3 regions of the Pseudomonas sp. GW823-FHT02E01 genome follow, and region 2 is predicted to be linked to each of the others. Evidence: predicted binding sites of a transcription regulator. Region 2 holds the regulator's gene; each other region holds the start of a gene.
What was found. The regulator FliA, encoded in region 2, starts transcription of late flagellar genes. The targets are predictions, from matches to a motif close to CTAAAGTTTNNNNNNNNNNNGCCGNTAA.
Positions count from the first base shown of each region.

Region 1: AC1RDQ_RS10340 (methyl-accepting chemotaxis protein) is a predicted target of FliA. The motif match lies at 9,237-9,264, and genes of this name have one in related genera.
Region 3: flgM (flagellar biosynthesis anti-sigma factor FlgM) is a predicted target of FliA. The motif match lies at 1,942-1,969, and genes of this name have one in related genera.

Region 1 covers NZ_JBXAJS010000004.1:4,274-14,459, forward strand. The annotation lists gene AC1RDQ_RS10300 (zinc-binding alcohol dehydrogenase family protein) at 53-1,066, shown strand; gene AC1RDQ_RS10305 (multidrug effflux MFS transporter) at 1,485-2,681, opposite strand; gene AC1RDQ_RS10310 (heavy-metal-associated domain-containing protein) at 2,772-2,969, opposite strand; gene AC1RDQ_RS10315 (hypothetical protein) at 3,119-3,502, shown strand; gene AC1RDQ_RS10320 (heavy metal translocating P-type ATPase) at 3,696-6,089, shown strand; gene cueR (Cu(I)-responsive transcriptional regulator) at 6,086-6,499, shown strand; gene AC1RDQ_RS10330 (PA4780 family RIO1-like protein kinase) at 6,736-7,629, opposite strand; partial or broken gene AC1RDQ_RS10335 (cache domain-containing protein) at 8,075-9,163, shown strand; gene AC1RDQ_RS10340 (methyl-accepting chemotaxis protein) at 9,293-10,021, shown strand.
Region 2 covers NZ_JBXAJS010000011.1:107,502-117,687, forward strand. The annotation lists gene AC1RDQ_RS24000 (ParA family protein) at 1-179, opposite strand, end outside; gene motD (flagellar motor protein MotD) at 223-1,113, opposite strand; gene AC1RDQ_RS24010 (flagellar motor protein) at 1,129-1,869, opposite strand; gene AC1RDQ_RS24015 (protein-glutamate methylesterase/protein-glutamine glutaminase) at 1,869-2,993, opposite strand; gene AC1RDQ_RS24020 (chemotaxis protein CheA) at 3,042-5,306, opposite strand; gene AC1RDQ_RS24025 (protein phosphatase CheZ) at 5,353-6,141, opposite strand; gene AC1RDQ_RS24030 (chemotaxis response regulator CheY) at 6,163-6,534, opposite strand; gene fliA (RNA polymerase sigma factor FliA) at 6,703-7,443, opposite strand; gene fleN (flagellar synthesis regulator FleN) at 7,440-8,270, opposite strand; gene flhF (flagellar biosynthesis GTPase FlhF) at 8,387-9,715, opposite strand; gene flhA (flagellar biosynthesis protein FlhA) at 9,727-10,186, opposite strand, start outside.
Region 3 covers NZ_JBXAJS010000005.1:60,285-70,470, reverse strand. The annotation lists gene AC1RDQ_RS13310 (MFS transporter) at 1-160, shown strand, start outside; gene AC1RDQ_RS13305 (flagellar brake protein) at 224-970, opposite strand; gene AC1RDQ_RS13300 (flagella synthesis protein FlgN) at 1,063-1,530, opposite strand; gene flgM (flagellar biosynthesis anti-sigma factor FlgM) at 1,579-1,905, opposite strand; gene flgA (flagellar basal body P-ring formation chaperone FlgA) at 2,073-2,831, opposite strand; gene AC1RDQ_RS13285 (chemotaxis protein CheV) at 2,914-3,846, shown strand; gene cheR (protein-glutamate O-methyltransferase CheR) at 3,892-4,719, shown strand; gene flgB (flagellar basal body rod protein FlgB) at 5,083-5,490, shown strand; gene flgC (flagellar basal body rod protein FlgC) at 5,494-5,937, shown strand; gene flgD (flagellar hook assembly protein FlgD) at 5,953-6,675, shown strand; gene flgE (flagellar hook protein FlgE) at 6,707-8,038, shown strand; gene AC1RDQ_RS13255 (ribonucleoside-diphosphate reductase subunit alpha) at 8,210-10,186, opposite strand, start outside.

The DNA of each region.
Region 1 (10,186 bases), on a different contig from region 2:
CCAATCATCTGCCCCATCGAATCCCTTCTTTATTAGTGTTCAGGAGCCGCCCATGAAAGCCATTGCCTACTACGCCTCGTTGCCGATCAGCGACAACAAGGCTCTGCAAGACATAGAGCTGCCAGAGCCGGTTGCCGGCCCCCGCGACTTGCTCGTGGAAGTCAAAGCCATCTCGGTCAACCCGGTGGACACCAAGGTGCGCCAGAACGTCCAGCCCGAAGGCGGCGCGGCCAAAGTGCTGGGTTGGGACGTGGCCGGTGTGGTCAAGGCCGTGGGCAGTGAGGTGACGCTGTTCTCGGTCGGCGACCAGGTGTTTTACGCTGGCTCCATCGCGCGGGCGGGCGGCAACAGCGAGTTGCATGTTGTGGACGAGCGCATCGTCGGCCACATGCCCAAGACCCTCGGATTCGCCGAAGCCGCTGCCCTGCCGCTTACCGCGATCACGGCCTGGGAACTGTTGTTCGAGCGCCTGCAAGTGCGCGAAGGCAAAACCGATGAAGGCCAGAGCCTGTTGATCGTCGGCGCGGCAGGTGGCGTGGGCTCGATTCTTACGCAGCTCGCTCACCAACTGACGGCCCTGAAAGTCATCGGCACCGCTTCGCGTGCGCAAACCCAAAGCTGGGTGAAGGAGTTGGGCGCTGACCTGGTGATCGACCATGGCCAGCCACTGAGCGAAGCACTCAAGCGTGCCGGTGTGGACCAGGTTACCCACGTCGCCAGCCTGACCCAGACCGACCAGCATCTGGACCAATTGGTGGAGGCATTGGCGCCCCAAGGCAAACTGGCGCTGATCGATGACCCCAAGTCGCTGGACGTGACCAAGCTCAAGCGCAAGAGCCTGTCACTGCACTGGGAGTTCATGTACACCCGTTCGCTGTTTGAAACCGCGGACATGATCGAACAGCACAACCTGCTCAATCGCGTCGCCTGGCTGATCGATGCCGGGACACTGAAAACCACGATGGGCGAACACTTCGGTACGATCAACGCGGCCAATCTGCGCCGTGCCCATGCCCTACTGGAAAGCGGCAAAGCCAAGGGCAAGATTGTATTGGAAGGGTTCTGAAGCGCTGAAAAAACCGCCACTGATTTCATCGCTTTCTGCTGTTTTCCGTCTGCGACCGGGACGCTCCGGTCGCGGACAACCTCTGTGGGCGCCCTCGAAAAGTCGTGTTTTTTTTAGTTACAAACCGTCAGTCAGACAGTTGATCCTTGTCACAATGGTGACCGTGTACGGGTCTACAATCGAATCTCCTGCGAGGCATTCTTTTGCGTAACGTCTTTTACGAGAGGTGATCAGCTGTGAAGATCCTGATAAAAGAACTGGCAAAATCCCAGTGGCAAGTCCGTCTTGACCAACATGCTGTGACGTTTCGCAGCGAAGCAGAAGCTCGCGCTTTCACGCGTACCCTTGAAGCCCGCATCCAGGCCCCTCACCCGATTCCCGTCCTCCTCACGCAGCGCGCAGCCGGCTGACTCCGGCCTCAAACCCGGGCTTGCGCCAGCGCCCGGGCATTTTGCAAACGCCGGGTGAGCACCGCCGCGCTCACCACCAGAATTCCACACAGGCTGATGACCATGGCCATCGGCACGGCGCTGCCGTCGTGCAACACGCCCACCAGCGCAGAGGCGCCGGCAGCCACGCTGAATTGCAGGCAACCGAGCAGCGCCGACGCGCTGCCGGCCCGTGCGCCCTGCCCGCTCATCGCACAAGCCGCCGCGTTGGGGCTGATGCAACCGAGGCTGGCGATACAGATGAACAATGGAATCAGCAGCGGCCACAATTGTGCCGTGTGCAGAGAGCTGACAGCGAGCAGGGTCAAACCGGCCGCCAGATAAACCCACACCGCGCGCGCCAGCAAAAACATCGGGCCACGTTTGGCCAGTAACCGCGCGTTGACCTGCGCCACCAGAATGAAGCCCGCCGCATTGATGCCGAACAGCCAGCCGAAATGCTCGGCCGCAACGCCGTAGAGCTTGATGAAGATGAAGGGCGAACCGGCGATGTAGGCAAACATCCCGGCGATGGCGATGCCCCCGGTCAAGGCATGGCCAAGAAATATGGGATCGGCCAGCAACCGACCGTACTGACGCAGCGCACCCGACAGCGGTTGACGCGGTATGTGGGCCGGCAAGCTTTCCGGCAAGCCCGTCGCAACCGCCAGGCCCGCCAGCGCACTGAAACCGGTCAAGGCCAGGAAAATCGACTGCCAGCCTGTCGTGTTGACCAACAACCCACCCAGCAATGGCGCAAGGATGGGAGCAAGTCCCATCACCAGCATCAGCTGCGAAAAGACTTTCGCCGACCCCACCGCATCACACTTGTCGCTGACCACCGCCCGGGAAATCACCATCCCCGCGCAACCGCCCAACGCCTGGATGAAACGCGCGCCGATCAGCCATTCCAGGTTCGGCGCATAGGCGCACGCCACGGAAGCCGCGGTGAACAAACCGACACCGATGAGCAACGGAATGCGTCGCCCGAAACGATCCGCCACTGGACCATAGGCCAACTGACCGATGGACAAGCCGAGGAAGTAGGCCGCCAACGTCATCTGGACGTGATTTTCGTCCGTGCCGAAAGCCAGGGCCATGGCCGGGAAGGCCGGCAGGTAGAAATCGATCGCCAGCGGACCGAAAGCGCTCAAGGCGCCGAGAATCAGAATGGTACGGAAGTTCATCAGGCATCCAGTGGGGCAGAAGTCGGCAGCCCGACAGTCTAGCCGCGCACGGACGCCTTGAACATTCCGGTAGCTCGCTAACTATCAAATTCAGGCCAGTTTGACGCCGTAACCCTCTTCGCTGATCGCCTCGATCACCTGCTCGGCGGTCAGCGCACTTTCGACACCGACCTCCCTGGCAGCCAGATCGACCCGCACACTGGCTGCCGGGTCTTTGGCCTGGAGCGCCTGGGTGATGGCCTTGACACAGTGACCACAAGACATGCCTTCGACGTTGAACACTTGCATGGGATGACTCCTTTTTCCGAGGGTTGAACCCAGTTTCGAGCTTGCCACCATGGCAAGATCAAGTTCTGAAGTGATCTGCCGGGCTGGCAATCGGCGCGACGCTCGGCCAAGCTGCGTCCATCAATGACTCGAACTCAGGAGATTCAGCCATGCGCTGGTCAGTTTTCAGCCTGTTTGGCTTTCTCAGCCTTTTCGCCGCCGTGCCTTCGGCCAATGCTGCCAGTCAGGATTATGGCGTGCTGATCATTTCCCGCGAGCGCCTGGAAGTCGCGACCAGTTGCGAAATCGGCGTGTACATCCAGGATCAACTGGCGGCGCGGCTGTTTCAGGAACAGAGCACCTCGTTCAACCTGCCGCCGGGCATCGTCTCGCTACGCCTGAAACTGCTGCCGGGCCAGATGCCGGGTTGCAATCCGGGCATGCTCGCGCCGGGTTCGCAGGATATCCAGCTCAAGGCTGGCGATGTGCTCAAATACCGGATCGCGATGACGCAGGAAGGGATGTACCTCAAGCGCGCCGGTCTCGGCTACTGACATCTATACCCCCTGTGGGAGCGAGCTTGCTCGCGATTAGGCCGTTACATTCAACAACTCTGTTGACTGGTACTCCGCCTTCGCGAGCAAGCTCGCTCCCACAGGGGATCAGCGGCACGTTTAAGATTGGCACTTGACCTTGCCAGCATGGCAAGGTTGATCCTGTGGTCATCTACTACAGGGAGTGCGACCGATGTCCGAATCCACCACGTTCGACCTGCCGATTGCCGGCATGACCTGCGCCAGTTGCGCCGGGCGGGTCGAGCGCGCCTTGAGCAAAGTCATTGGCGCCAGTGCCGTCAGCGTCAACCTCGCCACTGAGCAGGCGCGGGTCCAGGCACCCGGCGACAGCTTGCCGGCCTTGATAGATGCCGTGGCCAAGGCCGGCTACAGCGTGCCGCAACAGAGCCTGGAATTGAGCATCGACGGCATGACCTGCGCGTCCTGCATCGGTCGCGTCGAGCGTGCGCTGGGCAAGGTGGCCGGAGTGAAAAGCGTCAGCGTCAACCTGGCCAACGAACGCGCCCACCTTGAACTGCTTGGCCAGATCGATCCGCAGACCTTGATCACCGCTGTGACAAAGGCAGGCTACAGCGCCAGCGTCTGGGAAGCCGAACACCCGCCAACCGACAATCAGCAACAGCGCCTGCACCGCGAACGCCTGGCCTTGATCATCGCCATTGCCCTCGCCTTGCCGCTGGTATTGCCGATGTTGCTACAGCCATTCGGCGTGCACTGGATGCTCCCGGCCTGGGCGCAATTCGCCTTGGCCACGCCGGTGCAATTCATCTTCGGCGCACGGTTTTACGTCGCCGCCTGGAAAGCCGTGCGCGCCGGGGCCGGCAACATGGATTTGCTGGTCGCCCTGGGCACCAGCGCCGGGTATGGCTTGAGCCTGTACGAATGGGCTACCGCCGCCGGGCGCATGCCACATCTGTATTTCGAAGCCTCGGCGGTGGTGATCGCCCTGGTGCTGCTGGGCAAGTACCTGGAAAGCCGCGCCAAGCGCCAGACTGCCAGCGCCATTCGAGCCCTCGAAGCCTTGCGCCCGGAACGGGCGATTCGGGTGACCGATGGTCACGAGCAAGACGTCGCCATCAGCGCCCTGCGCCTCAATGACCTGGTGATGGTCAAACCCGGCGAACGCTTCCCGGTGGATGGCGAAGTGGTTGAAGGCCAGAGCCACGCCGACGAAGCCCTGATCAGCGGCGAAAGCCTGCCGGTGCCCAAGCAGCCCGGCGACAAAGTCACCGGCGGCGCGATCAACGGTGAAGGCCGGTTGCTGGTGCGTACCCAGGCCCTCGGTGCGGAAACCGTGCTGGCGCGGATCATCCGTCTGGTGGAAGACGCCCAGGCCGCAAAAGCGCCGATCCAGAAACTGGTGGATAAAGTCAGCCAGGTGTTCGTGCCCACCGTACTGCTGATTGCCCTGGCAACCCTGATCGGCTGGTGGCTGTATGGCGCGTCGATGGAAACCGCGCTGATCAACGCAGTGGCAGTGCTGGTGATCGCCTGCCCATGCGCCTTGGGCCTGGCCACACCGACGGCGATCATGGCCGGCACCGGCGTGGCGGCGCGCTACGGAATTCTGATCAAGGACGCCGAAGCACTGGAGCGAGCCCATGAGGTCAGCGCGGTGGTGTTCGACAAGACCGGCACCCTGACCTCCGGCGCCCCGCGCATTGCTCATCTGAGTGCCATCGACGGTAATGAGGCGAGCCTGCTGCAATTGGCCGGCGCCCTGCAACGCGGCAGTGAGCATCCGTTGGCCAAGGCTGTTCTGGATGCCTGTGCCGAGCGTGGACTGAAGGTGGCCGATGTCAGCGACAGCCAGTCCCTGACTGGTCGCGGCATCGCCGGCAACCTCGAAGGGCGTCGCCTGGCGCTGGGCAATCGGCGTCTGCTGGAAGACAGCGGCTTGAGTGCCGGGCCGTTGGCCGACTCGGCGATCGCGTGGGAAAAAGAAGGCCGGACCTTGTCCTGGCTGATCGAACAATCCCCCGAACCCCACGTGCTGGGCCTGTTCGCCTTTGGTGACACCCTCAAGCCCGGCGCGCTGCAAGCGGTGCAACAACTGAGCGCACGAAACATCAGCAGCCATCTGCTGACCGGCGACAATCGTGGCAGCGCCAACGTGGTGGCCCAGGCCTTGGGCATCCACGATGTGCATGCCGAAGTGCTGCCGGCGGACAAGGCCGCCACGGTCGCCGCACTGAAACAGACCGGGGTGGTGGCGATGGTCGGTGACGGCATCAACGACGCCCCGGCACTGGCCGCCGCCGACATCGGCATCGCCATGGGTGGCGGCACCGACGTCGCCATGCACGCGGCCGGCATCACCCTGATGCGCGGCGATCCACGACTGGTGCCGGCCGCATTGGAGATCAGCCGCAAGACCTACGCCAAGATTCGGCAGAACCTGTTCTGGGCCTTCGTCTATAACCTGATCGGCATTCCGCTGGCCGTGTTTGGCGTGCTCAACCCGGTGTTGGCCGGTGCGGCCATGGCGTTGTCGAGCGTCAGCGTGGTGAGCAATGCGCTACTGTTGAAAACCTGGAAACCCAAGGACCTGGAGGACAACCGATGAACATCGGCCAAGCGGCCCGCCACAGCGGCCTGAGCGCAAAGATGATCCGTTATTACGAATCCATCGGCCTGCTCAAGGCAGCCCATCGCACCGACAGCGGCTACCGGGTATACGGCGAAGACGACCTGCACACGCTGGCGTTCATCAAACGCTCGCGGGACCTGGGGTTTTCCCTGGAAGAAGTCGGCAAGTTGCTGACCCTCTGGCAAGACCGCCAACGCGCCAGCGCCGATGTGAAAGCGTTGGCCCGCCAGCACATCGATGAGTTGAACCAGAAGATCCGTGAGCTCGGCCAGTTGCGCGACACCTTGCAGGACCTGGTTGAGCACTGTCAGGGCGATCATCGGCCGGATTGCCCGATTCTCAAGAATCTGGAATCGGGCTGCTGCACCAGCCCGACTCATGCCTGATCCCTGTGGGAGCGAGCCTGCTCGCGAAAGCGGTCTGCCTGCCACATTGATGCTGGATGTGCCGACGTCTTCGCGAGCAAGCTCGCTCCCACAGGGTTTCAGTGTCGGTCACATAATTCGGGCTTGGCACAAAATCTGTGGGAGCGGGCTTGCCCGCGAAGGCGGACTGTCAGGCGACATAATTATTGAATCTGCACACAAAAAACCCGGCCGAAGCCGGGTTTTTCTTTAACCGATCACTGCATCCACGGTGGAGGCGGTTCTTCGGTCTTGCCCGGCGGCGCATCGTCCGCCGCGCGTACGGCTTGCCTGCGCTCCTCATCCAGGCGCGCGGCCTCGATCTCGCGCATGATTCCGCCCACGTCGGCCAGCTCTTCCGTGTCGGCGAACTCGCCGGTCAGGACACTGGCCGGGTGCAAGGTGCCAGCCTCGTACAAGGCCCACATTTCCTTGGCGTATTTGGTCTTCTTCAACTCCGGCGCAAACCGCCCGAAATAGGACGCCATGTTGCCCACGTCCCGCTCCAGCATGCTGAACGCGTGGTTGTTGCCAGCCGCATCCACCGCTTGCGGCAGGTCGATAATCACCGGGCCGGTCGGCGTCAGCAGCACGTTGAACTCCGACAGGTCGCCGTGCACCAGACCGGTACACAACATCAGCACGATCTGCGAAATCAGGAACGCGTGATACTCGCGCGCCTGGTCCGGTTCCAGCACCACATCGTTCAGACGCGGCGCCGCATCACCGTACTCGTCGGCCACCAGCTCCATGAGCAGCACGCCTTCGAGGAAGTCGAACGGCTTGGGCACCCGCACACCGGCACTGGCCAGACGGAACAGCGCCGCCACTTCGGCGTTCTGCCAGGCGTCCTCGGTTTCCTTGCGGCCAAACTTGGAGCCCTTGGCCATCGCACGGGCCTGACGGCTGTTGCGCACCTTGCGGCCTTCCTGGTACTCGGCCGCCTGACGGAAACTGCGTTTATTCGCCTCCTTGTAAACCTTCGCGCAACGCAACTCGTTGCCGCAGCGCACCACATAAACAGCTGCTTCTTTACCACTCATGAGTGGGCGCAGCACCTCGTCGACCAGACCGTCCTCGATCAGGGGTTCAATGCGTTTTGGAGTCTTCATCAGCTTTTATTGTGGGTCCTTTATTACCAAACACGCGAAAGTCATTCGTTATACGGCAATCCACTCACGGGGGGGAGGGGTTGCCGACTTATGAACATTGCAGATGCACACAATGTACCGTTCTCATCAGGTAAAACCGACGACCGCCATGGTCGTTCCAGATCATAGCCGAGCCTGCCTCACTTGTTGTGCAGAGGCATTGAGGGCAATTGCGACAGAAGCTGACACCACAGTTCATGCCTTCCGTAGGATTTTTCCCAACAGACCTCAATTTCCTCCGACAACAGCCGAAGTCCTAAGTGACAAAGTGATTTGTCCGACAATCGCTCCCCCAATAATAGCGATGCCGCACTCAAGGACCCGGGTTGACCAAGAACGTTTACGGCTGCCAATAAACCGCGAGTCATCTGCACTGCGTGGGCCTACAAGAAAATCTGGAGCGCGGATGAACATCAAACAGAAGTTGACCTGGGCGTTTGCAATCATCGCCTGCCTGCCCGTGGTGCTGGTCGCCACCCTCGTTGTGCTGAACCTGCGCAGTGATGCCAGGGACGAATTCGTCGACGGCAGTGCCCGCGAGATTCGTCAGGTCAGCAATGCCATGCAATTGTTCTTTGACGGCATCAGCCAGAACGTCGATTACCTGGCCAAGCAGCCGCTGATCCGAAACTCCGACGACAGCCTCAAGACTTACATGGCCGCCAACGCCGAAAGCGTCCCTCAGGGGGAGGCTGACAAAAAAGTCTTCGCCCTGCTCCAGGATCTGGGCAACAGCCACCCGGCCTACGCCTATGCCATCCTCGGCACGGCGGCGGGCGGCTATGTGTCGTGGCCGGATGATCCCAAGCTGAATAACTACGACCCGCGCCAGCGCCCCTGGTACAAGGCCGCCCAAGCCAAACCGGGCAAGCCGTTTCGCACCGAGGCCTACTACTGGGCCCAGGATGACGCGACCTATGTCAGCACCGTGCGCACCATCGACAACAAGCTGGGCACCAACGGCGGCGTGGTCAGCATCGACGTGACGCTCAAGCAGCTCACCGAAATCGTCAAACAGATCAAGCTCGGTGAAACCGGCTACCTGATGCTGCTGGAAAACACCGGCATGGTCCTGGTGGACCCGAAACAACCGGATCACAACTTCAAACCACTGAACAGCCTTGGCGACGGCTACGCGCAATTGGCCAAGGCCGGCAAGGGCCTGGTGGAAGTGGAGCTGAACGGCGAGCACTACATGGCCAACGTCTGGCCGTCCGAACAACTGGGCTGGACCTTCATCGGCCTGATCAAACAGGACGACGTGATGAGCTCCGCGACCCAGTTGACCTGGTTGATCGCCATCATCGCCGCCGTCCTGGCCGTCATCTTCGCCATCGTCGGCGCCAGTTTTGCCAGCCTCATCGTGCGCCCGATCCGCAGCGTGGCCAGCGGCCTGGAAGGTATCGCCCAGGGCGAAGGCGACCTGACCCAGAACCTGCAAATCCGTGGCAACGATGAAACCGCGCAACTGGCCAACTGGTTCAACCAGTTCCTGACGGCGATTCGCAACCTGATCCAGAACATCGGCGGCGCGGCGGGCAAAATCCTCGCCACGTCCAAGAGTTCGACTCAGGTCTCCAGCGACATGGCCGAAGCCGCCGGACGCCAGCGTGAAGCGGTGGACATGGTCTCCACGGCGTTCCACGAAATGGTCGCCACCGCCAACGAAGTCGCGCGCTCTTGCAGCCAGGCGGCGGAGTCTGCCGACAGTGGCCAGCGCCAGGCGCGCGAAGGTCAGCAACAGATCGATGCGGCGGTGAACAGCGTGGATCGCCTGAGCCAGGAAATCGAACAGTCGGCCCAGTCGATGCAACAGCTCGAACGCGACAGCAACGACATCCAGTCGATCCTGGGGACCATCCGCTCGATCGCTGAACAGACCAACCTGCTGGCGCTGAACGCCGCGATCGAAGCGGCCCGGGCCGGTGAACAGGGACGCGGCTTTGCCGTGGTGGCTGACGAAGTGCGGGCTCTCGCCAAGCGCACGGCCGACTCCACGGCGGAAATCGACGGACTGCTGGGTAACCTGGCCAAACGCACCAGCCAGGTGACCCAACAGATGCACGCCAGCCTGGAAGTGTCCCAGCAATCGGTGACGCGCATCGGCGAGGCACGCAACAGCTTCGGGCAGATCCGCGAATCGGTGGACGTGATCCGCGACATGAACACCCAGATCGCCACGGCGGCGGAACAACAGCATCAGGTGGCTGAAGACATCAACCGGCACATCAGCCAGATCCATGGCGATGCGCAGTTGGTGGCGGAACTGGCCAACTCGGCCCGCCTGGACTCCCAGAGCCTGGCCGGGTTGTCCAATGAACTGGACGGGTTGGTGCGCAGGTTCCGTACCTGATCAACCGGCACACCCCATTACCCTGCGGGAGCGAGCTTGCTCGCGAAAGCGGTATGGCAGTCAACATTGATGTTGAAGCTGATGGCCCCATCGCGAGCAAGGTTTCAGTGTCGCTCACATAATCTGAGCCAGGCACAAAACCTGTGGGAGCGGGCTTGCTCGCGA
Region 2 (10,186 bases):
TAGCTGCTGTGCTCCAGGGCGTCGGGATCGTAGCCGAAGTAGCTGGTCATGGAGCCGTGGGGGTCGAGATCGACCACGACCACACGCTTGCCCGCCTCCGCCAGTAAACCGGCTAAAGCGATGGAGGAAGTGGTTTTACCGACACCACCCTTTTGATTGGCGACTGCCCAGACTCTCATTCGGATTGTTCCTCCCGGCCGAACGGATCGACCGAGAAATAGCTCAACGTGTTAATGCGGGTGACGGAGAATTGACGGCGTTCTCTCGTACCGGCGACTTGACCGGGGTCGGTGCAGTTTGTGTGCCAGCACGCTTCAATGCGGCATCCGGTTGCGCATGGGCGGTTCCGGTGCCGGTCAGGCTGCGGCGAACATCGAGGTTGCGCGACACCACCAGCACCACGCGACGGTTGCGGGCGCGGCCTTCGGCGGTGGCGTTGTTGGCCACCGGCTGAAACTCGCCGTAGCCCACCGAAGCCAGGCGACCGGGGTTCACCCCTTGCATCGCCAGCATGCGCACGATGCTCGCCGAGCGTGCCGAGGACAGCTCCCAGTTGGTCGGGTACTGCGCGGTACGGATCGGCTGATCGTCAGTGAAACCTTCGACATGGATCGGGTTGTCGAACGGCTTCAGGATCGCCGCGACCTTGTCGATGATGTTGAACGCGATGTCGCTGGGCATGGCGTCGCCGCTGCCGAACAACAGGCTGGAATTAAGCTCGATCTCAACCCACAACTCGTTGCCGCGTACGGTCATCTGGTTGGAGCTGATCAGGTCACCGAACGCCGCACTGATGTCGTCGGCGATGCTCTTGAGCGGATCGCTGGCGCCAGCGACGCCGGCATCGACCTGGTCACTGTCCTTAACCAGCGGCTTGGCCGGGGTCACTGTCTTCGGCCGCTCGTCACCGATGGGGATCGGCTTGAGCGAACGGTCGGAGTCGGTAAAGACCCCGATCAATGCCTCGGAAATGACCTTGTACTTGCCTTCGTTGATCGACGAGATGGAGTACATCACCACGAAAAAGGCGAACAGCAAGGTGATGAAGTCGGCATAGGAAACCAGCCAACGTTCATGGTTTACATGCTCTTCATGCTGGCGACGACGTGCCATGGTCCATGTCTCCCATCAATCCATGAAGCCCTGAAGCTTCAACTCAATGGAGCGTGGGTTTTCACCTTCGGCGATCGACAGGAGCCCCTCCAGCAACATTTCGCGATAACGCGACTGACGTAACGCGATGGATTTGAGTTTGGCCGCAATCGGCAGTAGCACCAGGTTGGCACTGGCCACGCCGTAGATAGTGGCGACGAAAGCCACGGCAATACCGCTGCCCAGTTGCGATGGATCAGCGAGGTTGCCCATGACATGAATCAGGCCCATGACCGCACCGATGATGCCGATGGTCGGCGCGTAACCGCCCATGCTTTCGAAGACTTTGGCCGCTTCGATGTCGCGGCTTTCCTGGGTGTAGAAGTCCACTTCCAGAATGCTGCGGATCGCTTCCGGCTCGGCGCCGTCAACCAGCAGTTGCAGGCCTTTGCGTGCGTAGTTGTCCGGCTCGGCGTCGGCGATGCCTTCAAGGCCCAGCAGGCCTTCCTTGCGGGCGGTCAGGCTCCAGTTCACCACGCGGTCGATGCCACCGGCCAGATCGACACGGGGCGGGAACAGGATCCAGGCGAGGATCTGCATGGCACGCTTGAAGGCACTCATCGGCGATTGCAGTAGCGCGGCGCCAATGGTGCCGCCGAGCACGATCAGCGCTGCCGGGCCGTTGGCCAGGGCGCCGAGGTGACCGCCTTCAAGGTAGTTGCCGCCGATGATCGCGACAAAGGCCATGATGATGCCAATCAGGCTTAGGACATCCATCAGATACAGGCCTCGACCAGGTGCTTGCCAATGTCGTCCAGGCTGTACACCGCGTCTGCGAGCTCGGCTTTGACGATGGCCATCGGCATGCCGTAGATCACGCAACTGGCTTCGTCCTGCGCCCAGATCGAACTGCCGCCCTGCTTGAGCAAGCGCGCGCCTTCGCGGCCGTCCGCGCCCATGCCGGTCAGGACTACCGCCAGAACTTTGTCACCGTAGGTCTTGGCTGCCGAACCGAAGGTGATGTCCACGCACGGCTTGTAGTTGAGACGTTCGTCGCCCGGGAGGATTTTCACCGCGCCGCGGCCGTCGATCATCATCTGTTTGCCACCCGGTGCCAGTAGCGCCAGGCCCGGACGCAGGATATCGCCATCCTCGGCTTCCTTGACGCTGATGCGGCAGAGCTTGTCCAGGCGCTCGGCGAAGGCCTTGGTGAAGGCCGCCGGCATGTGTTGAACCAGCACGATCGGGGCCGGGAAGTTGGCCGGCAATTGAGTCAACACTCGCTGCAGGGCGACCGGGCCGCCGGTGGACGTACCGATGGCCACCAGTTTGAAGGCTTTGCGTTTCGGCGCGGGCGACGACGCAGTGGCCGCATGCGTACGCGCAGGGATCGGTGCCGGACGCGCGGGCGCGCTGCTGCCGTAACTGCCGACGCTCGAAGGCGCAGTTGTTGGAGCAGGTGCGGCCACAGGGGCCGGAGCGCTGTAAGTGCTGACGCGACGATTGCTGCGCGAGATGCTCAGGATCTTCTCGCACAACAGTTGTTTGACCTTCTCGGGGTTGCGCGAGATGTCTTCGAAATTCTTCGGCAGGAAGTCCACCGCGCCGGCATCCAGCGCATCGAGGGTGACCCGGGCGCCTTCGTGGGTCAGCGAAGAGAACATCAGGACCGGGGTCGGGCAGCGTTGCATGATGTGCCGCACGGCGGTGATGCCGTCCATCATCGGCATCTCGTAGTCCATGGTGATCACATCCGGCTTGAGGGCCAGCGCCTGATCGATCGCCTCTTTGCCGTTGGTCGCCGTGCCGACGACCTGGATATTGGAATCCGCTGAAAGAATTTCCGAGACGCGGCGGCGGAAAAACCCCGAATCGTCCACCACCAGGACTTTGACTGCCATAAACACTCCATTAGATGGAGCGAGGCCAGGCGCCTCGCTCCACCAGAATCAAATACGCCGTGTGGCGTAACGCTTGAGCATGCTCGGAACATCGAGAATCAGCGCGATGCGGCCGTCACCGGTGATGGTGGCGCCTGACATGCCCGGGGTTCCCTGGAGCATTTTGCCCAATGGCTTGATGACTACTTCTTCCTGGCCCACCAGTTGATCGACGACAAAGCCGATCCGCTGCGTGCCCACCGAAAGGATCACCACATGGCCCTCGCGCTGCTCTTCGTGAGCGGCGGAGCTGACCAGCCAGCGTTTGAGGTAGAACAATGGCAGCGCCTTGTCCCGCACGATCACCACTTCCTGGCCGTCCACGACGTTGGTGGTCGACAGGTCGAGGTGGAAGATCTCGTTGACGTTCACCAGCGGGAACGCGAACGCCTGGTTACCGAGCATGACCATCAGCGTCGGCATGATCGCCAGGGTCAGCGGCACCTTGATGACGATCTTCGAACCCTGGCCCTTGGCCGAGTAGATGTTGATCGAGCCGTTGAGCTGGGAAATCTTGGTTTTCACCACGTCCATGCCCACGCCACGACCCGATACGTCGGAAATCTCGGTCTTGGTCGAGAAACCCGGGGCGAAGATCAGGTTGTAGCATTCGGTGTCGCTCAGGCGATCGGCGGCGTCCTTGTCCATCACACCGCGTTTTACCGCGATGGAACGCAGCACGTTCGGGTCCATGCCCTTGCCGTCGTCGGAGATCGACAGCAGGATGTGATCGCCTTCCTGCTCCGCCGCCAGAATCACCTTGCCGCCACGGGCCTTGCCCGAGGCTTCGCGTTCTTCCGGTGACTCGATGCCGTGGTCAACCGCGTTGCGCACCAAGTGGACCAGCGGGTCGGCCAGGGCCTCGACGAGGTTCTTGTCGAGGTCGGTTTCTTCGCCGACCAGCTCCAGGTTGATCTCTTTCTTGAGCTGGCGGGCCAGGTCGCGAACCAGGCGCGGGAAGCGCCCGAAGACTTTCTTGATCGGTTGCATCCGGGTCTTCATGACCGCGGTTTGCAAGTCGGCGGTGACCACGTCGAGGTTCGACACGGCCTTGGACATGGCTTCGTCGCCGCTGTTGAGGCCCAGGCGGACCAGGCGGTTACGCACCAGCACCAACTCGCCGACCATGTTCATGATCTCGTCCAGACGCGCGGTATCGACACGTACGGTGGTTTCGGCTTCGCTCGCCGGCTTTTCCGCCGGTGGCGCGGCCGGGGCACGGGACGATGCCGGTGCAGCAGTTGCCGGGGCCGGTGCTTCGGCTTTTGGCTCGGGGGCCCTGGCCACCGGTTTCGGCGCGGCTGCCTTGGCGGCAGGTGCCGCCACCGAGGCGTTGGCGCCGGTTGCCTTTCCAACCGTCGCGCCCACTTCAGTGAACTTGCCTTTGCCGTGCAATTCGTCGAGCAGCGCTTCGAACTCGTGATCGGAAATCAGATCGCTGCCGGCCGCCACCGCGCTTGGTGCCGCGGGTGCAGGCACAGAAGCAATGGCCGACTCCAGCGCCTCGACAGCAAAATTACCCTTGCCGTGCAGCTGGTCGAGCAGTGCTTCGAATTCGTCGTCAGTAATATCGGAACTGTCGCCAGCCGCTTTCGGGGCTTCTGGCGCAGCCGGTGCCTGGACCACCGCGTCAACGGCGAACTGGCCTTTACCGTGCAGTTGATCGAGCAACGACTCGAACTCGGCATCGGTGATTTCGTCGCTGCCAGCGGCATTGCCGGCAGGCGCTGGAACAGCCGCCGGGGCCTCGGCCTGGGCCTTGACGGCGTTCAGCGAGTCCAGCAGTTGTTCGAATTCATTGTCGGTGATATCGCCCGACTCGCTTTCAGCCACAGGCGCTTCGACCACGGCGACGACAGGTGCGGCAGCCGCCTCGTCAGCCGATTGCGGCTCGGCCAGACGGGCCAGTGCCGCGAGCAGTTCCGGTGTCGCGGCCGTGATCGGGCTGCGTTCGCGGACTTCGCTGAACATGCTGTTCACCGCGTCCAGCGCTTCGAGAACCACGTCCATCAGTTCCGAGTCGACGCGACGCTCACCCTTGCGCAGGATGTCGAACACGTTCTCGGCGATGTGGCAGCACTCCACCAGCTCGTTGAGCTGGAGGAAGCCGGCGCCCCCTTTTACAGTGTGAAAACCGCGAAAAATTGCATTGAGCAAATCCGCATCATCCGGGCGGCTTTCCAGCTCGACCAGTTGCTCGGACAGTTGCTCTAGAATCTCGCCGGCCTCAACCAGGAAATCCTGAAGGATCTCTTCATCGGCGCCGAAGCTCATTAAGGGGGTGCTCCTAAAGGTCTAAAAACCTAAAATGCCTAAAATTCTAAAACCCTAGGCTGGATAGCAAATCGTCCACATCGTCCTGACCGGACACAACGTCTTCTCTTTTATCGGCATGAATCTGCGGACCTTCACCCTGAGAGAGATGTTTTTGTGGATCTTTTTCAGCAAGCATCGCTTCACGGTCATGTTCGATGCCCGCAAATCGGTCCACCTGACTGGCCATCAGCACGAGCTTGAGCAGGTTGCTTTCAACTTCGGTGACCAACTGGGTCACACGCTTGATCACCTGGCCTGTGAGGTCCTGGTAATCCTGGGCGAGCAGGATGTCGTTCAGGTTGCCCGACACCGCGCGATTGTCCGTGCCGCTGCGCGTCAGGAACCCGTCGACCCGCCGGGCCAGTTCACGAAACTCTTCGGCGCCGACTTCGCGACGCATGAAGCGCCCCCAGTCCGCGCTCAACACCTTGGCTTCATCGGCCAGGCCATTGACCAGCGGCGTGGCACTTTCCACCAGATCCATGGTGCGGTTGGCCGCAGCCTCGGTCAGCTTGACCACATACCCCAGGCGCTCGGTGGCGTCGGTGATCTGCGACACTTCTTCGGCCTGCGGCATGTGCGGGTCAATCTGGAAATTGACGATCGCGCTATGCAGTTCGCGGGTGAGCTTGCCTACTTCCTGATACAGGCCGCGGTCACGGGTCTGGTTGAGCTCATGGATCAATTGCACCGCGTCGCCGAACTTGCCTTTTTCAAGGCTCTCGACCAATTCGACGGCGTGTTTTTTCAGGGTCGATTCAAAATCGCCCAATGAAGTTTCGTTATTGCCCATAGCTCCCCCGTGGCGCACTCATCAACCGATGCGTTCGAAAATCTTCTCGATTTTTTCTTTCAACGCCTGGGCCGTGAAGGGCTTGACCACATAGCCGTTAACGCCGGCCTGGGCCGCTTCGATGATCTGCTCGCGCTTGGCTTCAGCGGTCACCATCAGCACCGGCAGGTGCTTGAGCTTTTCATCGGCACGCACGTGGCGCAGCAGATCGATACCGGTCATGCCAGGCATGTTCCAGTCCGTTACCAGAAAGTCGATGCTTCCGCTGTTGAGCACCGGGATGGCGGTAGTGCCATCGTCGGCCTCGACGGTGTTGGTGAACCCAAGGTCACGCAGCAGGTTCTTGATGATCCGCCGCATCGTTGAGAAGTCATCAACGATGAGGATTTTCATGTTCTTGTCCAATTCGACCTCCAAGCAGTCTTAAACGCGCCCAGCACCTGGACACGCCATTTCAATCAATCCGGCAAAGCACTCAATGACTGTCTGGAGCACAACAGATCGCGACCGGCGCAGTTCAACACCACACCAGCCTCGTTCGCAGTGTCCCCCACACTGCCTTCAGCGCGCTCGCCACTCCCCCAAACGCCCCCGCAAACGGGCCGCGCACTGGCTGTGTAACTGGCTGACCCGCGATTCGCTGACCCCCAGGACCTCACCGATTTCCTTGAGATTCAACTCTTCGTCGTAGTACAGCGCCAACACCAGTCGCTCACGCTCCGGCAAATTGGCAATCGCATCCGCCAGCGCAGCCTGGAAGCGTTCATCCTCCAGGTCGCGTGACGGCTCGACATGAGCACTCGCGCCATCCTCGTGCAGCCCTTCGTGTTCGCCGTCCTGCAACAGGTCGTCGAAACTGAACAGCCGGCTGCCCAGGGTGTCGTTCAAAATCCCGTAGTAATCGTCGAGACTCAATTGGAGTTCGGCCGCAACTTCGTGATCTTTAGCGTCACGGCCGGTTTTAGCTTCAATCGAGCGAATGGCATCGCTGACCATGCGCGTATTGCGGTGGACCGAACGTGGCGCCCAGTCCCCCTTGCGCACTTCATCGAGCATGGCGCCGCGGATTCGTATGCCCGCGTACGTCTCGAAACTGGCGCCTTTGCCGGCGTCATATTTGGTCGACACTTCAAGCAGGCCAATCATCCCGGCCTGGATCAGGTCTTCGACCTGGACACTGGCCGGTAAACGCGCCAGCAAGTGGTAGGCAATGCGTTTAACCAGCGGCGCGTAACGCTCGATCAGCTCGTACTGCGCATCACGTGCCGACTTCTTGTAGAGGTTGTAGCCGCTGGCTGTCATAGAACAGGTCCTGCTGTCTGCTGCACGAGGCGCTCGACGAAAAACTCCAGGTGCCCGCGCGGGTTGGCAGGCAGCGGCCAGGTATCAACCTTCTGCGCGATGGCCTTGAACGCCAGCGAGCACTTGGAACGAGGGAAGGCCTCGTAGACGGCGCGCTGCTTCTGCACGGCCTTGCGCACGCTTTCGTCGTAAGGCACCGCACCGACGTATTGCAGGGCGACGTCGAGGAAGCGATCCGTGACCTTGGTCAACTTGGCGAACAGGTTGCGTCCTTCCTGCGGGCTCTGGGCCATGTTGGCCAGGACGCGGAAGCGGTTCATGCCGTAGTCGCGATTGAGCAACTTGATCAAGGCGTAGGCATCGGTGATCGAGGTCGGCTCGTCGCACACCACCAGCAGCACTTCCTGCGCTGCGCGGACGAAACTGACTACCGAGTCACCAATGCCCGCAGCGGTGTCGATCACCAGTACGTCGAGGTTATCGCCGATATCACTGAAGGCCTGGATCAGGCCGGCGTGTTGCGCGGGGCTCAGATGCACCATGCTCTGAGTGCCGGATGCGGCCGGAACGATACGGATGCCGCCTGGTCCCTGCAGCAATACATCGCGCAGTTCGCAGCGGCCCTCGATCACGTCGGCCAGGGTACGTTTGGGTGTCAGGCCCAGCAGAACGTCGACGTTCGCCAGTCCCAGGTCGGCGTCCAACAGCATGACGCGCCGGCCAAGTTCGGCCAAAGCCAGGGACAAGTTCACTGACACATTAGTTTTCCCGACGCCACCTTTGCCGCCGGTCACCGCGATCACCTGTACGGGATGCATGCTGCCCATGTTATTTCTTTACCTTGTCTTGCATAGACGGAGGCCACATTACTGGCTGCGCGTTCACAAACGGAACAATGCATGGCAGACCATCGATGTAGGTACAAAAACTGTTCATTATTACCTCAGCCAACCTGCTTGGTCGGGCTGTGGTAGATGTCAGCGAACATGTCAGCCATGGCTTCTTCGCTGGGTTCTTCCTGCATTTGCACGCTCACGGCGCGGCTGACCAATTGATGACGGCGCGGCAGATGCAAATCATCCGGGATCCGCGGGCCATCGGTCAGGTAAGCCACCGGCAGTTCATGGCTGATGGCAAGGCTCAACACCTCACCCAGACTAGCCGTTTCATCCAGTTTAGTCAGAATGCAGCCGGAGAGCCCGCAGCGCTTGTAACTGTGATACGCGGCCGTTAGAACCTGTTTCTGGCTGGTGGTTGCCAGGACCAGATAATTTTTTGATTTGATGCCGCGACCGGCCAGGCTTTCGAGCTGCATGCGCAGCGCCGGATCGCTGGCCTGCAGGCCCGCGGTATCGATCAGCACCACGCGTTTGCGCAGCAACGGCTCCAGGGCCTGCACCAGGGACTGGCCGGGATCGACGTGGGTCACCGACACATTGAGAATGCGCCCCAGAGTCTTGAGCTGTTCCTGGGCGCCGATGCGGAAGCTGTCCATGCTCACCAACGCAATGTTCTGCGCGCCGTACTTGAGCACGTAACGGGCGGCCAGCTTGGCCAGGGTGGTGGTCTTGCCCATGCCGGCAGGGCCGACCATGGCGATCACTCCGCCCTCTTCCAGCGGCTCGACGTCCGGAGTAACGATCATGCGCGCCAGGTGCGCCAGCAACATGCGCCAGGCCTGACGAGGCTCTTCGATTTCGGTGATCATTGCCAGCAGGTCGCGCGACAGCGGGCCAGACAGGCCGATACGTTGCAGGCGACGCCAGAGGTTGGCCTGGTCCGGACGGCTGCCTTGCAGCTGATTCCAGGCCAGGGAGCCGAGTTGTACTTCCATGAGTTCGCGCAGGCTGTTGAGCTCGAAACGCATCGAGTCGAACGCGCGCGGGTCCACGCCACCGGACGCTGGCGCAGCGGCCGGCGCGGGACGACGGGGTTCGGCGTAGGTCGGCTCGATCAGCGGCTCGGCGGCAGTCAACGGCAATCCGGCGAACAGTTGGCGATTGGTTGCATTGTCGCTCTCGCCATCGCCACGCAGGCTCAATTCGGCCTGGGCGGTGACGATCCGCGACTGAGTCTTGCGCAATTCGTCTTCGAGTTCCATGTTCGGAACCCGCGGCGCCAGCGCCGACAACTTGTAATCCAGCGCAGCTGTCAGTTCGACCCCCCCGGCGATCCGGCGGTTGCCAATGATGGCGGCATCAGCGCCCAGCTCATCGCGAACCAGCTTCATGGCCTGACGCATATCGGCGGCGAAAAAACGCTTAACTTGCATAAACCACTACCTCAGCCGTTGGGCCCTACTGTCGCAACGATGGTCACTTGCTTGTTGTCAGGGATTTCCTGGTAAGCCAACACATGCAAACCCGGGACTGCGAGCCGGCCAAATCGCGAGAGCATCGCGCGAACCGGACCGGCCACCAGCAGAATCACCGGCTGACCTTGCATCTCCTGACGCTGCGCCGCGTCGATCAACGAACGTTGCAGCTTCTCAGCCATGCTTGGCTCCAGCAGAACGCCCTCTTCCGAGCCTTGTCCTGCCTTTTGCAGACTATTGAGCAATATCTGTTCCAACCTTGGCTCCAGCGTGATAACTGGCAGCTCCGACTCAGTACCTACAATGCTTTGGACGATTGCGCGGGATACGCCAACCCGCACGGCAGCCACCAGCGCGGCGGTATCTTGACTCTTGGCGGCATTGTTGGCGATCGCCTCGGCAATACTGCGGATATCGCGAACAGGCACT
Region 3 (10,186 bases), on a different contig from region 2:
CCCGCGTGTTGACGAGCAGGTGGTGCAGGATCAGATGCACAGTCCGGTGAGTACCGGGCCAGAGCCTGAATCAGAACCTGTCACCGAAACTGAATCCGATCAGCCGCCGCAAGACCCTGATACAGGGCGGGACCCTAACTTCAGCGAGGCCAGGCCTTAAAACCGGGGCACAAAAAAACGGGCAGTCACCGCAAGGGACTGCCCGTTTTTTGTTGATGCGCTATCAGATGTCGTCTTTGTCGAAGCGACGCGCTTCGCGTTGCAACTGGTAGACGAAGCGTTCGACCTGACGTTGCACCAGCCCGCTCATGTTGTGGAAGCGAACGCCGGCGAAGGTGGTGGAAATCCTTTCTTCGAAGTGCAGATAACGCAACTCGACCGGCGCGGTCATCTTGCCGAAGGGCAGGTCGGCGTTGAAACGGTCGTAAACCTGACCCAGTTGCAGGCTGCCGGTGATGTCGCCGTCGAAGCGCAGTTTGCACCCGGTGGCGGAAATATCCAGCAGCTTGCCGCTGATGGGCGCCTTGAGTTTTTCGCCGTCGAGGTTGACGTTGACCAATTGTGCCAGCTTCAACGCGGCGCGGAAGGCATTGCGGCGCTGGTGGTACACCACTTCATCGGGCAGGGGGCCGCGATAGCAGCGGCTGCCACCGGATTCGTCGATGTTCAACTGGCCGTTGCTTTCCCAGGCAATGCGTACGCCTTCGTGGAAGCCTTCGACCCTGAACGACTCGCCCGCCAGCAGGTAACGCTCGCCGTCACGGGGAATCATTTCGTCCAGGGCAATCATGTTGCTGTCACGGTCCAGGTCCACCAGGTAGCTCTGGAAGCGCTGGCTGCGCTCGTGGAACGTGATGATCAGCGGGTCATGGCTTTCGAGCAACTGGCGCAGGTTGCTGGAGATTTCCAAGGGCGTGGAGAGCACCTTGGGTGGCTGCGGAGCATCATCCACGGATAAGGCATTGGACACGTTTAATCAATCTCCAGACAAAATTTGACTACGACTGGCTATCAGTTTGCCAGTATGTTGCGCGTCTTGATAGAGCAGGGGCATTGACCGGCTCATGCCTGACTGAGCGGGCGCGGCTTGGCAAGCTTGGAGAATGTTCCGCTGGCATCGTAAAGCGCCGGGGTTTCACCACCGTTGAGGATTTTCAGCTGGGTGGCTGTAGCGGCCTGTTGAGTGAGGATCGACTGGCCGTTGTTGGCGTTGATGGCCTGGCACTGGGCCAGGAGATCGGTCAGCACGTCACTTTGCGCCAGCAACTGCTCGCCAATGCTCGACTGGCTGGCCAATTGCTCCAGACCGCCACGGTTGGTCGGCAGGTTGAGGTTGGCAAGGATTTCACTGCGCTTGCGGCCATGCTGTTCGAGCAAAACGACCAATGCCTGTTTCTGCGCCAGGATGTTCTCGAGCAATGGCATGTCGCGGCCATGCAATGCGAGGGATTCGGTCTGCAGTAACTCCAGCAGGTGTTGCGCTGGGGCAAAGTCGTCGGTGATCAGTTGCAGTAAATGAGTGTCGTGCATGGCTGGCCTTGGGTTTTAAGCGTCCAAAAGCCTGGCGCCGGCGGTGGCCTAGCGCTGGGCTTCGAAGTTGAGCAGTTTGCTGGCTACACGGTTGCTGTCGACTTTATAGCTGCCATCGGCAATCGCTGCTTTCAATTCGGCCACGCGGGCTTTGTCGACGGCAGGCTGATCGCGCAGCTGTTCAGTGACCTTCTGCAACTGTTGAGCCTCATCGCTGAGATGTACCGATTCCCCGCTTTTGACGGTACCGGCCTGTTCGGCCGCGGACTCCAGCGGCGCGGATTTGCCGGCCTCGGCACTTTCCTTGCTGGCGCTGGTACGTGTACTGCCCGTCAGGGACGAGGAGCTGTTCAAACGGCTGAAATCGATGACCATGATAAAAAACCTCTGGGAATTTGGACGCTTGCCATGGTTTCGGCCATTCCCTGGAAAACTTTAGGCTCATTTATCAATGAACCTTGCGCGCGTCAGCGCATGCCCTGCATGGAGCACAGTCTAGGGAACAGCCGCGGCAAGCGCCACATTCTGATGAACAGAGCGAATTACATGGACACTTCCACCTGCCCCGGCGCCATGACCTGCGCCTTGATGACTCGTTGGGAATTGAGGTTTTTCACCCGGATCTGCTCGCTCAGGCTGCCGTTTGACAGGGCTTCTCCCGGCATGCGCACGCTGAGGGTACCGCTGCGGGCGGTTATCACCACCTGATCACCCTTGCGGATGACTTCGGCCTGTTCGATATGCACCAGGGTAATCACCTGGTCGGCGACCATTGGTCGGGTCAGTCGCTGCCCGATCGCCTGATCGAGGGCGGTCAGGTAGCCCTGGCTGATGAGGCTGATATCGCGCTCGCGCAGGACCACATCCCCAGGCTCGACAATGGCGGCACGGCGCAGTGGCCGGGCGCTGGTCACGACATCGCGAAACAGGCGGACTTGAGCGGGTACGAACACCGTCCAGGGGGAAGCGCCCTCGCAGCGAACCTTGACCGTAACCCGTCCCAGCGGCTTGGGACTCTCGAGTGTTGCTGTCAATTCCCTGTCGCACATGGGCATGTGCATGCGCGGATCGAGCTGGTTGACCTGGATCTCGTAGCGACCCTCCGTTTGACTGGTCGCCAGATAGTCTTCTACGGTGAATTCAAGAAAGCCCTGAGTGACGCCGATAAGCATGTCAGGCAAGGTAACCGCGTCAGCAAGGGCAGGGCTGCCAGCGTTGAACAGGCAAACAGCCGCCAGCACGCCGAGCAATTTGCGGTACGGTGTGGTCAGGCGTCGAAAAAATGTCGGTTTTGTGTTCATAACGATTAAAAAAGCAAGCGCCGTGCCGTTTAGTGATGAAGGCGCGTCGCAACAACACTTGGCGTTGGCGTAGGAGTCTGGCATGGCTGGTGTAATGGATTCGGTAAACCAGCGCACGCAACTGGTGGGGCAGAATCGCCTTGAGTTGTTGTTGTTCCGTCTCGACGGCCAGCAACTGTACGGGATCAACGTGTTCAAGGTTCGGGAGGTGCTGCAATGCCCCAAACTGACGCTGATGCCCAAATCCAGTCCTGTCGTGTGCGGCGTGGCGAACATCCGGGGGGCGACCATTCCGATCCTTGATCTGGCGATGGCGACTGGTTCCGGCGCGTTGAAAGACAAGAACAGCCCCTTCGTGATCATCACGGAGTACAACACCAAGACCCAGGGTTTCCTGGTCCGCTCGGTGGAACGCATCGTCAACATGAACTGGGAGGAGATCCATCCGCCGCCCAAGGGCACCGGGCGCGATCACTACCTGACGGCGGTGACGCGGGTCGACAATCAGTTGGTCGAAATCATCGACGTCGAGAAGGTGCTGGCGGAAGTGGCGCCGACGCCGGAAGCGATTTCCGTGGGGGTGGTGGATGTCGAAACCCAGCACAAGGCGCTTTCGTTGCGCGTGCTGACGGTCGACGACTCGTCGGTGGCGCGCAAGCAGGTCACGCGCTGCCTGCAAACGGTCGGCGTGGAAGTGGTGGCGTTGAACGACGGTCGGCAAGCGCTGGACTACCTGCGCAAACTGGTGGACGAGGGCAAGAAGCCGGAAGAAGAGTTCCTGATGATGATCTCCGACATCGAGATGCCGGAGATGGACGGGTACACCCTGACGGCGGAAATCCGCAACGACCCGCGCATGCAAAAGCTTCATATCATCCTGCATACTTCGTTGTCGGGGGTTTTCAATCAGGCGATGGTCAAGAAGGTCGGTGCCGATGACTTCCTGGCCAAGTTCCGTCCTGATGACCTGGCATCCCGGGTAGTCGACCGGATCAAAGCAGCAGATATCAGCTAGGGGTTCGCACCCCTGGCAGTCAACACGATTTAAGAGGCGGCATCATTGTCTACGGGTAATTTGGATTTCGAACAGTTCCGGGTATTTCTGGAAAAAGCCTGTGGCATTTTGCTCGGTGAAAACAAGCAGTACCTGGTCTCCAGCCGTCTCAACAAACTGATGGAACAGCAAGGCATCAAGTCTTTGGGGGAACTGGTTCAGCGCATGCAGACCCAGCCGCGCAGCGGTTTGCGCGAGCAGGTGGTGGATGCCATGACCACTAACGAAACCCTGTGGTTTCGTGACACCTACCCGTTTGAAGTCTTGAAGAACAAGGTACTGCCCGAAGCGATCAAGGCCAGTCCCGGTCAGCGCCTGCGCATCTGGTCGGCAGCATGCTCGTCGGGCCAGGAACCGTATTCGCTGTCGATGTCCATCGACGAGTTCGAGCGGGTCAACATGGGCCAGTTGAGGATGGGCGTACAGATTGTTGCCACTGACCTGTCCGGTACCATGCTGAACAACTGCAAGACCGGCGAGTACGACAGCCTGGCCATCGGCCGCGGCCTGTCGCCTGAGCGCCTGCAGCGTTATTTCGACCCGAAAGGGCCGGGGCGCTGGGCGATCAAGGCGCCGATCAAGAGCCGGGTGGAATTCCGTTCCTTCAACCTGCTGGACAGCTACGCGAGCCTCGGCAAGTTCGACATCGTGTTTTGCCGCAATGTGTTGATCTACTTCTCCGCCGAGGTGAAGAAGGACATCCTGCTGCGCATCCACAGCACATTGAAGCCAGGCGGTTACCTGTTTCTCGGTGCTTCCGAAGCGTTGAACGGTTTGCCGGATCATTACCAGATGGTCCAGTGCAGCCCGGGGATCATTTACCAGGCGAAGTGAATTTGCCGGCGTCATCGAAAACGGGAGTCCTTATAGGCTCCCGTTTTTTGTGTGCTGATTTCTTGCAAACGCTGCTGACCCCTGTGGGAGCGAGCTTGCTCGCGATAGCGTCCTGACAGTCGAGTTCAACTTTCCCTGACACACCGCAATCGCGAGCAAGCTCGCTCCCACAGGGGCGGCGGTGTTCTGAAAAGGGTGAGGAGGCGGCAGAAAAGCGGCATCCGGCGGAAAACCGTTGCCGCTTTTCTGGCATTGCCATGTTGCCATGGCCTGCAAGCCCCCGGTTTCCGGGGGTTTTTGAATTGGCATGGGGCTTGCTAAGTTGATTCTACGAAAAATCAGGTCACCCGAAGGTTTCCCGACATGAGCATCAGCTTCGATAAAGCGCTCGGTATCCACGAACAAGCCCTGGGCTTCCGAGCCCAGCGTGCCGAAGTCCTGGCCAACAACATCGCCAACGCCGATACCCCGAACTACAAGGCTCGGGACCTGGACTTCTCGAAAGTGCTCGCCGAGCAGAACGAGAAAACCAAAAGCGGCACTTTCGCCTTGAACATGACCAACAGCCGTCATATCGAGGCTGAAGGCCTGGGCAATGGCGACGAGTCGTTGCTGTATCGCACGCCGATGCAACCGTCGATTGACCAGAACACCGTGGACGCCCAGTTGGAGCAGTCGAACTACGCGGAAAACGCGATCGGCTTCCAGGCCAGCTTCACCCTGCTCAACAGCAAATTCAAAGGGCTGGTGTCAGCCCTGCGCGGAGAGTAAGCCATGTCTCTATCCAGTGTTTTCAACATTGCCGGTAGCGGCATGAGTGCGCAGACCACGCGTTTGAACACCGTCGCTTCGAACATCGCCAACGCCGAAACGGTCTCGTCGAGCATCGACCAGACCTACCGTGCGCGTCACCCGGTATTCGCCACCATGTTCCAGGGCGGGCAGAGCGGCGGCAGCAATTCGCTGTTCCAGAGCCAGGACGCCGCCGGTCAGGGTGTTCAGGTGCTGGGTGTAGTCGAAGACCAGAGCAATCTTGACGCGCGCTACGAGCCGAACCATCCGGCGGCCGATGCCAAGGGTTACGTCTACTACCCGAACGTCAACGTGGTAGAGGAAATGGCCGACATGATTTCCGCGAGTCGTTCGTTCCAGACCAACGCCGAAATGATGAACACCGCCAAAACCATGATGCAGAAGGTCCTGACCCTCGGTCAGTGATAAGGGGCGCCTCAGATGAGTGTTACCGATTCCACCAGTGGTTTGAGCCTCAACGATATCCTGGCCAACTCCTCGATCAAGACCAGCACCACGACTGACGGCCTCGCGTCGGCAACCGGCAGCGCCACGGGCAACAAGGCCCTGGGCAAGGATGCATTCCTGAAATTGCTGGTTACTCAGTTGAAAAACCAGAACCCGCTGGAACCCCAGGACAACGGCGAATTCGTGGCCCAGCTGGCGCAATTCAGTAGCCTGGAAGGCATCACCACGCTCAACGATACGGTGACCGGCCTGGCCAGCAACTACAACTCGTCCCAGGCCTTGCAGGCGTCGTCGCTGGTGGGGCGTTCGGTCATCGCTCCAGGCGACAAGGCCGTGGTCGATACCACCAAGAGCCTCAGCGGCACGGTGGTCGTTCCGTCTTCGGTGGCGTCTGCCACCCTGAAGATCACCGACGCAGCCGGCAAGACAGTGCGCACCATCGATCTCGGTTCACAGAAGGCCGGCAACGCCAGCTTCATCTGGGACGGCAAGAACGATGCGGGTGAGACCGTACCTGCAGGCACCTATACCTTCGGCGCCACGACCACGATCGATGGTCAGTCCGTTGCGTTGATCACCAACCTGCCCGCGACCGTCAACAGCGTGACCATCAGCCAGACCGGCGGTGAGTTGATGCTCAATCTGGCCGGGCTGGGCAGCGTTGCTCTGTCCAAAGTACAAACCATTGGTATGTAGAGCCGACTAACACGGCATAAAGGAGTGGATGATGTCTTTTAATATCGGCCTTAGCGGTCTCTATGCAGCCAACAAACAACTGGACGTGACCGGCAACAACATCGCCAACGTCGCGACCACCGGTTTCAAATCGTCCCGTGCAGAATTCGAAGACGTGTACTCGGCGACCCGCCTGGGTACCGGCAGCAAGACCGTCGGCAACGGCGTGCGCCTGGCCAACGTTTCCCAGCAGTTCGGCCAGGGTGACGTGAGCAACACCGGCAACGTGCTCGATATGGGTATCCAGGGCAATGGTTTCTTTGTCCTGAGCAACAACGGCTCGCTGACCTATACCCGTGCCGGTACGTTCAAGACCGACAAGGAAGGCTACGTCACCAACAGCGACGGTACTGCCCGCCTGCAAGGTTACGGTGTGGACTCCAACGGCAAGATCGTCAATGGCGTGCTGACGGACCTGCGGATCGACACGTCCAACCTGGCACCGAAGTCCACCAGCACCGTGTCGTCGACGATCAACCTGAACTCGACGTCGGCAGTGATCGACCAGACGGTTGCGGCGAACAAGTTCAACCCGTCCAAAACCGAGACCTTTACCAAGTCGTTCAGTACCCCGATCTACGATACGCAGGGTAACCAGCACACCATGGATCAATACATGGTCAAGACTGGAGCGAACACGTGGGACACCTACACACTGATCGATGGCCGCAATCCGGATGGCAGTGATCCTACTGTTACCGCGCCGGTTGCTTCGACCATGTCGTTCGATTCCACCGGCAAACTGACTTCGGTCAGCACGCCAGTGACGCCACCAACCACGCCACCGACTTCGGTGATCAGCAGTGACCTGAAAATCACCAACTGGACCCCGGGCAGTGTCACCAATGGCGTCTGGACAGCCAACGGTGCCGCAGCCGATCCAGCAGGGTTGACCATCGCCATGGCCAACACTACCCAGTTCAATGCCGATACCGCGCGTTCGATTCCGGCGCAGAACGGTTACGCCACCGGCCAGATCACCAACCTGACCATCGACGGCAGCGGTGTGCTGCTGGCCAACTTCAGCAACAACCAGACCAAGCCGATCGGCCAGATTTCCCTGGCCAGCTTCACCAACGAGCAAGGCCTGCAGCCGGTAGGCGGCACCAGCTGGAAAGAAACCTACGCTTCGGGTATCCCGGGCTACGATGCGCCGGAGACCGGCACCCTGGGTTCGATCGTTTCCAACTCCCTGGAAGAGTCCAACGTCAATCTGACCAACGAACTGGTCGACCTGATCAAGGCGCAGAGCAACTACCAGGCGAACGCCAAGACCATCTCCACCCAGAGCACCATCATGCAGACCATCATTCAGATGACTTGATGCCGGTTGGCTGAACATGCTGCACAAGGAGCCCTTCGCAAGAAGGGCTTTTTTGTGCTCGCCGAAAGCCTGTAGGAGCAGCCGGTCGAGGCTCCTACAGGCAGGCAAAAGACCCGCCAGAGGCTGATCGGGGGTTTCGAGCAAGCACCTTTGGGTGCTTGCTGGCTCAGCTTATTGGCAAGCTTCGCAATCCGGCTCGTCGATGGCGCAAGCCTTTGGCACTGGAGCGGGACCTGCAGGCGCCGCCAGGACCGAGTCGTCACCGTGGTTGCCGCCGCTGGAAACCGCGTTCAGCTTGCCGGTGTTGATGGTCGACTTCTCGGTGCTGGTCGCAGCCAGGGCACGGAGGTAGTAAGTGGTTTTCAGGCCACGGTACCAGGCCATGCGGTAGGTCACGTCCAGTTTCTTGCCCGAAGCGCCAGCGATGTACAGGTTCAGCGACTGAGCCTGGTCGATCCACTTCTGACGACGGCTGGCGGCGTCAACGATCCACTTGGTGTCCACTTCGAAGGCAGTCGCGTAGAGCTCTTTGAGTTCTTGCGGGATGCGCTCGATCTGCTGCACAGAACCGTCGTAGTACTTCAGGTCGTTGATCATGACCGAGTCCCACAGACCGCGAGCCTTCAGGTCGCGAACCAGGTACGGGTTGATCACGGTGAATTCGCCCGACAGGTTCGATTTCACATACAGGTTCTGGTAGGTCGGCTCGATCGACTGCGATACGCCAGTAATGTTGGCGATGGTTGCGGTCGGTGCGATGGCCATGATGTTGGAGTTACGGATACCTTTCTGCACACGGGCGCGAACCGGTGCCCAGTCCAGGGATTCCTTCAGGTCGACATCGATGTACTTCTGGCCACGGGCTTCGATCAGGATTTGTTGCGAATCCAGCGGCAGGATGCCTTTGGACCACAGCGAACCCTGGAAGGTCTCGTAGGCGCCACGCTCATCAGCCAGGTCGCATGAAGCCTGGATCGCGTAGTAGCTGACCGCTTCCATCGACTTGTCGGCGAACTCGACGGCAGCGTCGGAACCGTAAGGGATGTGCTGCAGGTACAGCGCATCCTGGAAGCCCATGATGCCCAGGCCGACCGGACGGTGCTTGAAGTTGGAGTTCTTCGCTTGCGGCACCGAGTAGTAGTTGATGTCGATAACGTTATCGAGCATGCGCACGGCAGTGTTCACGGTGCGTTCCAGCTTGGCGGTGTCCAGCTTGCCGTCGACAATGTGGTTCGGCAGGTTGATCGAGCCCAGGTTGCAAACGGCGATCTCGTCCTTGTTGGTGTTCAAGGTGATCTCGGTGCACAGGTTCGAGCTGTGGACCACGCCCACGTGCTGCTGCGGGCTGCGCAGGTTGCACGGGTCCTTGAAGGTCAGCCATGGGTGGCCGGTTTCGAACAGCATGGACAGCATCTTGCGCCACAGGTCTTTGGCCTGGATGGTCTTGAACAGCTTGACCTTGCCCGGGTACTCGGTCAGGGCTTCGTAGTACTCGTAACGCTCTTCGAAGGCCTTGCCGGTCAGGTCGTGCAGATCCGGCACTTCGGATGGCGAGAACAGGGTCCACTTGCCGTCATCGAAGACACGCTTCATGAACAGGTCAGGGATCCAGTTGGCGGTGTTCATGTCGTGGGTACGACGACGATCATCACCGGTGTTCTTGCGCAGTTCGATGAACTCTTCGATGTCCATGTGCCAGGTTTCCAGGTAGGCACAGACAGCGCCTTTGCGCTTGCCACCCTGGTTAACGGCGACGGCGGTGTCGTTCACTACTTTGAGGAACGGTACAACGCCCTGGGACTTGCCGTTGGTGCCCTTGATGTACGAACCCAGTGCACGGACTGGCGTCCAGTCGTTGCCCAGGCCGCCGGCGAATTTGGACAGCATGGCGTTGTCGTGGATCGCGTGGTAGATGCCCGACAGGTCATCCGGCACGGTGGTCAGGTAGCAGCTCGACAGCTGTGGACGCAGGGTGCCGGCGTTGAACAGGGTCGGGGTCGACGACATGTAGTCGAAGGACGACAACAGGTTGTAGAACTCGATGGCACGGGCTTCGCGGTCTTTCTCTTCGATCGCCAGGCCCATGGCCACGCGCATGAAGAACACCTGCGGCAGTTCGAAACGGATACCGTCCTTGTGGATGAAGTA